3 regions of the Streptomyces sp. NPDC127117 genome follow, and region 1 is predicted to be linked to each of the others. Evidence: riboswitches for the same ligand, from Rfam matches in the RefSeq annotation. Region 1 holds a riboswitch; each other region holds the start of a gene.
The links. A riboswitch is a leader RNA that binds a small molecule or an ion and turns the genes downstream of it on or off. The one in region 1 is predicted to bind thiamine pyrophosphate.
Positions count from the first base shown of each region.

Region 2: another riboswitch for thiamine pyrophosphate. It lies ahead of thiO (glycine oxidase ThiO); the one in region 1 lies ahead of thiC (phosphomethylpyrimidine synthase ThiC).
Region 3: another riboswitch for thiamine pyrophosphate. It lies ahead of ACFVH0_RS12115 (thiamine ABC transporter substrate binding subunit); the one in region 1 lies ahead of thiC (phosphomethylpyrimidine synthase ThiC).

Region 1 covers NZ_JBHXTM010000042.1:23,076-25,337, reverse strand. The annotation lists gene thiC (phosphomethylpyrimidine synthase ThiC) at 1-1,080, opposite strand, end outside; TPP riboswitch at 1,073-1,206, opposite strand; gene ACFVH0_RS29650 (YibE/F family protein) at 1,277-2,262, shown strand, end outside.
Region 2 covers NZ_JBHXTM010000043.1:32,198-34,459, reverse strand. The annotation lists gene ACFVH0_RS30055 (NAD(P)/FAD-dependent oxidoreductase) at 1-764, opposite strand, end outside; gene ACFVH0_RS30050 (hypothetical protein) at 793-1,137, opposite strand; TPP riboswitch at 1,189-1,301, shown strand; gene thiO (glycine oxidase ThiO) at 1,299-2,262, shown strand, end outside.
Region 3 covers NZ_JBHXTM010000010.1:145,201-147,462, reverse strand. The annotation lists gene ACFVH0_RS12115 (thiamine ABC transporter substrate binding subunit) at 1-1,041, opposite strand, end outside; TPP riboswitch at 1,115-1,231, opposite strand; gene rlmN (23S rRNA (adenine(2503)-C(2))-methyltransferase RlmN) at 1,273-2,262, opposite strand, start outside.

The sequences.
Region 1 (2,262 bases):
GATCGAGCCGGGACGCAGCCCGTCGCCCAGTGAGTACGTCACGTCGTAGGCCGCGAGGATCTCGCAGAGCTCCTCGAAGTGCTCGTACAGGAACGACTCCTTGTGGTGCGCGAGGCACCAAGCCGCCATGATCGAACCGCCGCGCGAGACGATTCCGGTCTTGCGGCGGGCAGTCAGCGGTACGTACGGCAGGCGCACGCCGGCGTGGACCGTCATGTAGTCGACGCCCTGCTCGGCCTGTTCGATGACCGTGTCCTTGTAGATCTCCCAGGTCAGTTCCTCCGCCCGGCCGTCGACCTTCTCCAGGGCCTGGTAGAGCGGGACGGTGCCGATCGGCACGGGGGAATTGCGCAGAACCCACTCACGGGTGGTGTGAATGTTGCGGCCGGTGGACAGATCCATGACGGTGTCGGCGCCCCAACGCGTCGCCCACGTCATTTTTTCCACCTCCTCCTCAATGGAGGACGTCACCGCGGAGTTGCCGATGTTGGCATTGACCTTCACCAGGAACCGCTTGCCGATGATCATCGGCTCGATCTCCGGGTGGTTGACGTTGGCAGGCAGCACGGCCCGGCCGGCCGCGATCTCCTCGCGCACCACCTCGGGCCCGACGTTCTCCCGGATGGCCACGTACTCCATCTCCGGGGTGATCTCGCCCCGGCGGGCGTACGCGAGTTGGGTCACCGGCTGCCCGTCCCGGCTGCGGCGCGGCAGCCGCGGGCGGCCGGGGAACACCGCGTCGAGGTTGCGCAGTCCGCCACGCGGCGAGGTGTGCTTGAGCCCGTCGTCCTCGGGGCGGGCGGGGCGGCCCGGGTACTCCTCGGTGTCGCCGCGGGCGATGATCCAGTTCTCCCGCAGCGGTGCGAGCCCGCGACGGACATCGGTCTCTACGGTGGGATCGGTGTACGGACCCGACGTGTCGTACAGCGTCACGTCCTTGCCGTTGGTGAGGTGCACCTGACGGACCGGCACCTGGAGGTCCGGGCGCGAGCCCCGGACGTACCCCTTGTGCCAGCCGATGGACTTCCCGGCCTCGTCGCTCTGGTTCGAGGCAGGCGTGCGTGCGTCCGATGTGGTCATGAGACCTACTCCCTACGCCGGCATTACCCGGTAACAGGTTCGGCGGTCGGCGCAGCCTGTCCCGTACGGACGTACGGAGATCAGCGCCCTCTCAGCCCGGTGCTCCGAGCTCCCGCGTGTGCAAAGGTTCCTCCACGCTAGCGCCCCGTCCCGCTCGGTGAACAGTGGGCCCGTCTCTTCTTGCGATGATCGGCCGGTGACGTCCACCCAGATCGACCACGAACCGCAGGGCCATCAGCACGGTCACTCGCACAGCCATGGCCCTGCCGCACCCGTCTCCAAGCATCTGCGCAAGGTCATCGCGGCCGTACTGGTCCCGTTCGCCACCGCCGTCCTCGTCGGTCTGGTGGCGCTCTGGCCGGGTGGTACGCCGCCGCACGAACGGACCGGCGTCGGATTCGACCGGCAGACCCAGCAGGGAAAGGTGGTGAACATCGACATGGTGGACTGCAAGGAGGTGAACGCGGTCCAGACGCCCATGGACGGGGCAGCCACACCGCCCTCGGGAAGCACGAGGGGGCTGTGCAAGAAGGCCACGATCGAGGTGTCGACCGGTCACGACAAGGGCCGGACCTTCACCGAGATCGTCCAGCCCGACGCACCGCGTCAGCTGCGCGACGGTCAGGGCGTGGTCGTGGCGTACGCCCCCGACGCGCCTCGTGATCTGCAGTACTCGGTGACGGATGTGAACCGGAAGTTCCCGATGGCCCTGCTGGCCGGGATCTTCGCCCTGGTCGTGGTCGCGGTGGGCCGCATGCGCGGAGTCATGGCACTCGTCGCGCTCGCGGTCTCGTTCGCCGTGCTCACCCTGTTCATCCTCCCGGCCATTCTCCAGGGCTCGAACCCGCTGGTGGTCGCCGTGGTCGGGGCCAGTGCGATCATGCTGATCGCGCTCTACATGTGCCACGGCCCGACCGCCCGCACCTCGGTCGCGGTGATCGGCACACTGATCTCACTGCTGCTGATCGGACTGCTCGGATCGCTCTTCATCGGCTGGGCGAGCCTGACCGGCAACACCGACGACAACACCGGCCTCATCCATGGCCTGTACCCGCACATCGACATGAGCGGTCTGCTTCTGGCCGGTGTCATCATCGGTTCGCTCGGGGTCCTCGACGATGTGACCGTGACCCAGACGTCGGCGGTCTGGGAACTCCACCAGGCGAACCCGGCGTTGGGTGT
Region 2 (2,262 bases), on a different contig from region 1:
ATGCCGGAGCCGGCCAGCCAGCCGGTGGCGGGGCGGGCGCCGATTCCGACGACGACCGCTCCGGCCGGGACGGTACGCCCGTCGGCGAGGACCACCCGGCCCGGCTCGATGCGGTCGACCCGGGCCCCGGTGAGGAGTTCGGCACCGATCTCCGCGTACCAGGCGGCCATCGGGGCGGCGACCTCCGCGGGCATCGCGCCCGCCAGGGGCCGTTCGGCGGCCTCGACGACGGTGACCGCGCAGCCGGCGGCGCGGGCTGCGGTGGCGAACTCGGCGCCGATCCAGCCCGCGCCGACGACCACGACGCCGTGCTGCTGGTCGAGGACCGGCCGCAGCCGTGCCGCGTCGTCGAGGGTGCGCAGCAGATGGACGCCGGGAACGCCCTCGGTGCCGGGCAGGACGACCGGTTCGGCGCCGGTCGCGATCACCAGGGCGTCGTAGCGGACGGGCCCTTCCGGGGTGTCCAGTTCGTGCGCGTCCGGCCGGACGCCGGTGACCTCACGCCCCAGGCGCAGATCGATCTCCAGCGCCTCGAAGTCGATGTCGAAGGCGGAGTCCTCGGCCTTGCCGAGCAGCACCGCCTTGGACAGCGGGGGCCGGTCGTAGGGCTGGTGCGGTTCGGCGCCGATCAGGGTGACGGGGCCGGTGAAGCCCTGCTCCCGCAGGGCCACCGCGGTCTGCACCCCGGCCATGCCCGCCCCGACGATGACGACGCGGCGTCCCGCCCGCCGGTTTGGCTGCTCTGACTGCTGCTGATCGCTCACCCGTACACCATAAGCACCTGACTTATCGTCAAGAAAGGGCCGGTTCTTCGACCGTGCTCGTCCCGCTGCCCTCCTGCGACTCCCACTCCCACCGCTCGTCCAGCCGGATCCGGCCGTCCGGGAGGTCGACGACGGTGGAGACACAGTGGCCGCAGGAGGTCGTTCCGTCCTGTTTCAGCTGCACGTACCGGAAGTCGAGGGTGTCGCCGTCCCGGGTGCCGACGAGGTGGCCCCGGACCACGTCACCGCCCGCGTAATCGGCCCAGATCCGGCCGTCCTCCTCGTGGTACGCGAAGCGGGTACGGGTTCCGACCTGGCCGGGCGCCTGGTCGGCGACCGGGGCGAGGACGATCCCGTCGAGCGAACGGGCCACGGTGACAGCTCCCTTACTGGTCCGGTGGGACGGGGTTTAGGGTGGCCAACGTAAGACACTCGCGGGAGCCCGGACGCACCGGGCTGAGAGGGAGGCTGGGCGGCCTCCGACCGTACGAACCTGATCCGGGTCATGCCGGCGAAGGGAGGGGCTGGAAGCCCATGCGTTCTTCCACGAACGGAAACGGATCCGATGTCCTCGTCATCGGGGGCGGGATCATCGGCCTGGTGACGGCCTGGCGGGCCGCGCAACGCGGACTGCGCACGGCGGTCGCCGACCCCGAACCGGGCGGCGGTGCCGCCCGGGTGGCGGCCGGCATGCTGGCCGCCGTCACCGAACTCCACTACGGCGAACAACTGCTGCTGGGTCTCAACGTCGCCTCGGCGGCCCGCTATCCGGCCTTCGTGGCCGAGCTGGAGGCGGCGAGCGGCCGGGAGACCGGCTTCCGCGCCTGCGGCACCCTGGCCGTCGCGCTGGACTCCGACGACCGTGCCCATCTGCGGGATCTGCACGCCCTCCAGCAGCGTTCGGGGCTGGATTCGCAGTGGCTCACCGGCCGCGAGTGCCGTCGGCTGGAACCGATGCTCGCGCCGGGCGTCCGGGGTGGTCTGCGGGTCGACGGCGACCACCAGATCGATCCCCGCCGGCTGGCCGCCGCCCTGCTGACCGCCTGCGAGCGGGCCGGGGTGGTCTTCCACCGCGGCTGGGTGGAGCGTCTGAGCGTGAAGGGCGGCCGGGCCGTCGGGGCGGTGCTCGCCGGGGGTACGGAGCTGGCGGCCGACCAGGTCGTGCTCGCCGCGGGGAGCCTCAGCGGGCGGCTGGCCGGGCTGCCGGACGAGGTGGTGCCACCGGTCCGGCCGGTGAAGGGCCAGGTGGTGCGGCTGACCGTGCCAGCCGGGTACGCGCCGTTCCTGAGCCGGACGGTCCGGGCCGTGGTCCGGGGCGGCCACCTCTATCTCGTACCGCGCGAGAACGGCGAGCTGGTCGTCGGCGCCACCAGCGAGGAGATGGGCTGGGACACCACGGTCACCGCGGGCGGCGTCTACGAGCTGCTGCGGGACGCCCACGAGCTGGTCCCCGGCATCACCGAGCTGCCGCTCACCGAGACCCTGGCCGGCCTGCGCC
Region 3 (2,262 bases), on a different contig from region 1:
GGTCGTCGGGCTGTCCACCGTCGCGCCGAACTTCGTGAAGAGCTCCGGCAGCGCCGCGTCCTTGGTGACCGGGTTGACGAACATGTTGAGCGGCATGTCCTCCTGGAACTTCTTGCTGATCAGGAAGTCCAGCAGGGCCTTGCCGCCCGCCTCGTTCCTCGCACCCTTCAGCAGTCCGGCGAACTCGATCTGCCGGAAGCAGGTCCCGGTGGCGACACCGGTCGGCGCCTTCGCCGGCTGCGGCTTCGCGTACAGCACCTCGACGGGCGGGCTGGAGGCGTACGAGACGACGAGCGGCCGCTCCGCCTTGGCCTTCTTCCCGCCGGCCGAGCCGGAGAACTCCTCGTTGTACGCCTGCTCCCAGCCGTCGACGACCTTGACGCCGTTGCGCTCCAGCTTCTTCCAGTAGTCCTGGTAGCCCTTCTCGCCGTAGGTGGCGACGGTGCCGAGGAGGAAGCCGAGGCCGGGCGACGAGGTCCCCGCGTTCTCGGTGACGAGCAGGTCCTTGTACGCGGGCTTCGCCAGGTCGTCGAAGGACTGCGGCGGCGCGAGCTTCTTGTCCGCGAAGTAATTCTTGTCGTAGTTGACGCAGATGTCGCCGGTGTCGACCGGGGTGACCCGGTGCTTGTCGGCGTCGAGCAGGGTGTCCGCCGCGACCCGGTCGATGCCCTTCGCCCGGTACGGCGTGAACAGCCCGCTGTCGAGGGCGCGGGAGAGCAGGGTGTTGTCGACACCGAAGAACACGTCGCCGCGCGGGGAGCCCTTGGTGAGGATCTCCTGGTTGAGCGCGACACCCGCGTCGCCGCTCTTCAGCACCTTGACGGTGTATCCGGTCTCCTCGGTGAACTCCTTCAGTACGTCCTTGGAGGCGTTGAAGGAGTCGTGGCTGACGAGGGTCACGGTCTTGGAGCCCGAGCCCTTCGTGCCGCCGGAACCGGCGGCGGAGTCGTCGGAGCTCCCGCAGCCGGCGAGTGCGGTGACGCCGAGCGCGGCGGCGACGGCCGAAGCCGCGAGCTGCCTGGTCCTGCGCGTGGTGGTCATTGTGGATTCCTCCTGGGTTTTGGCCAGGAAGAGACGCGGCCCTGCCCGCGGGAAGCGGGCAGGGCGCAACAGCATGAGTTGATGACCGAACTTCCTACCCGGAATGACCCGGGCGAGGTTCAGAGGGTCTGCGGCCGACCTGTCCTCGGTGCCGCACTCTCAGCGCTGTGGCGCTCCCCTGTCGGAATATGAAGTTGATTTCGGGCCCAGATTACACGGGCCGTTTCCGCCTCAGCGCTCGGCTGCCGCCAGCTGCCCGCAGGCCCCGTCGATCTCCTGGCCGCGGGTGTCCCGCACGGTGACCGGCACCCCGTGGGCGGCGATCGCCTCGACGAACGCCTTCTCGTCCTCGGGCCGCGAGGCGGTCCACTTGGAACCGGGCGTGGGGTTCAGCGGAATCAGGTTGACGTGCACCCGCTTGCCCTTGAGAAGCCGGCCGAGCCGGTCACCGCGCCACGCCTGGTCGTTGATGTCGCGGATGAGCGCGTACTCGATGGAGATGCGGCGGCCGGACTTCTCCGCGTACTCCCACGCGGCGTCCAGCACCTCGCCGACCTTCCAGCGGGTGTTCACGGGTACGAGGGTGTCGCGCAGCTCGTCGTCCGGCGCGTGCAGCGAGACGGCGAGGCGGCACTTGAAGCCCTCGTCCGCGAAGCGGAGCATCGCGGGAACCAGACCCACGGTGGAGACGGTGATCCCGCGCTGCGAGAGCCCCAGCCCGTCCGGCTCCGGGTCGGTCAGCCGGCGGATCGCGCCGACCACCCGGTTGTAGTTGGCGAGCGGCTCGCCCATGCCCATGAAGACGATGTTGGAGAGCCGCGCCGGACCGCCGGGGACCTCGCCGTCGCGCAGCGCCCGCATGCCGTCCACGATCTGGTGGACGATCTCGGCGGTCGACAGGTTGCGGTCGAGACCGGCCTGTCCCGTGGCACAGAACGGGCAGTTCATCCCGCAGCCGGCCTGCGAGGAGATGCACATCGTGACCCGCTCCGGGTAGCGCATCAGGACGGACTCGACGAGCGTCCCGTCGTGCAGCTTCCACAGGGTCTTGCGGGTGGTGTCGTCGTCGCAGCTGATGTGGCGGACCACCGACATCAGGTCGGGGAACATCGCCTCGGCGAGCTTGGTCCGCGATCCGGCCGGGATGTTGGTCCATTCCGCCGGGTCGTGCGCGTACCGCGCGAAGTAGTGCTGCGAGAGCTGCTGGGCGCGGAACGGCTT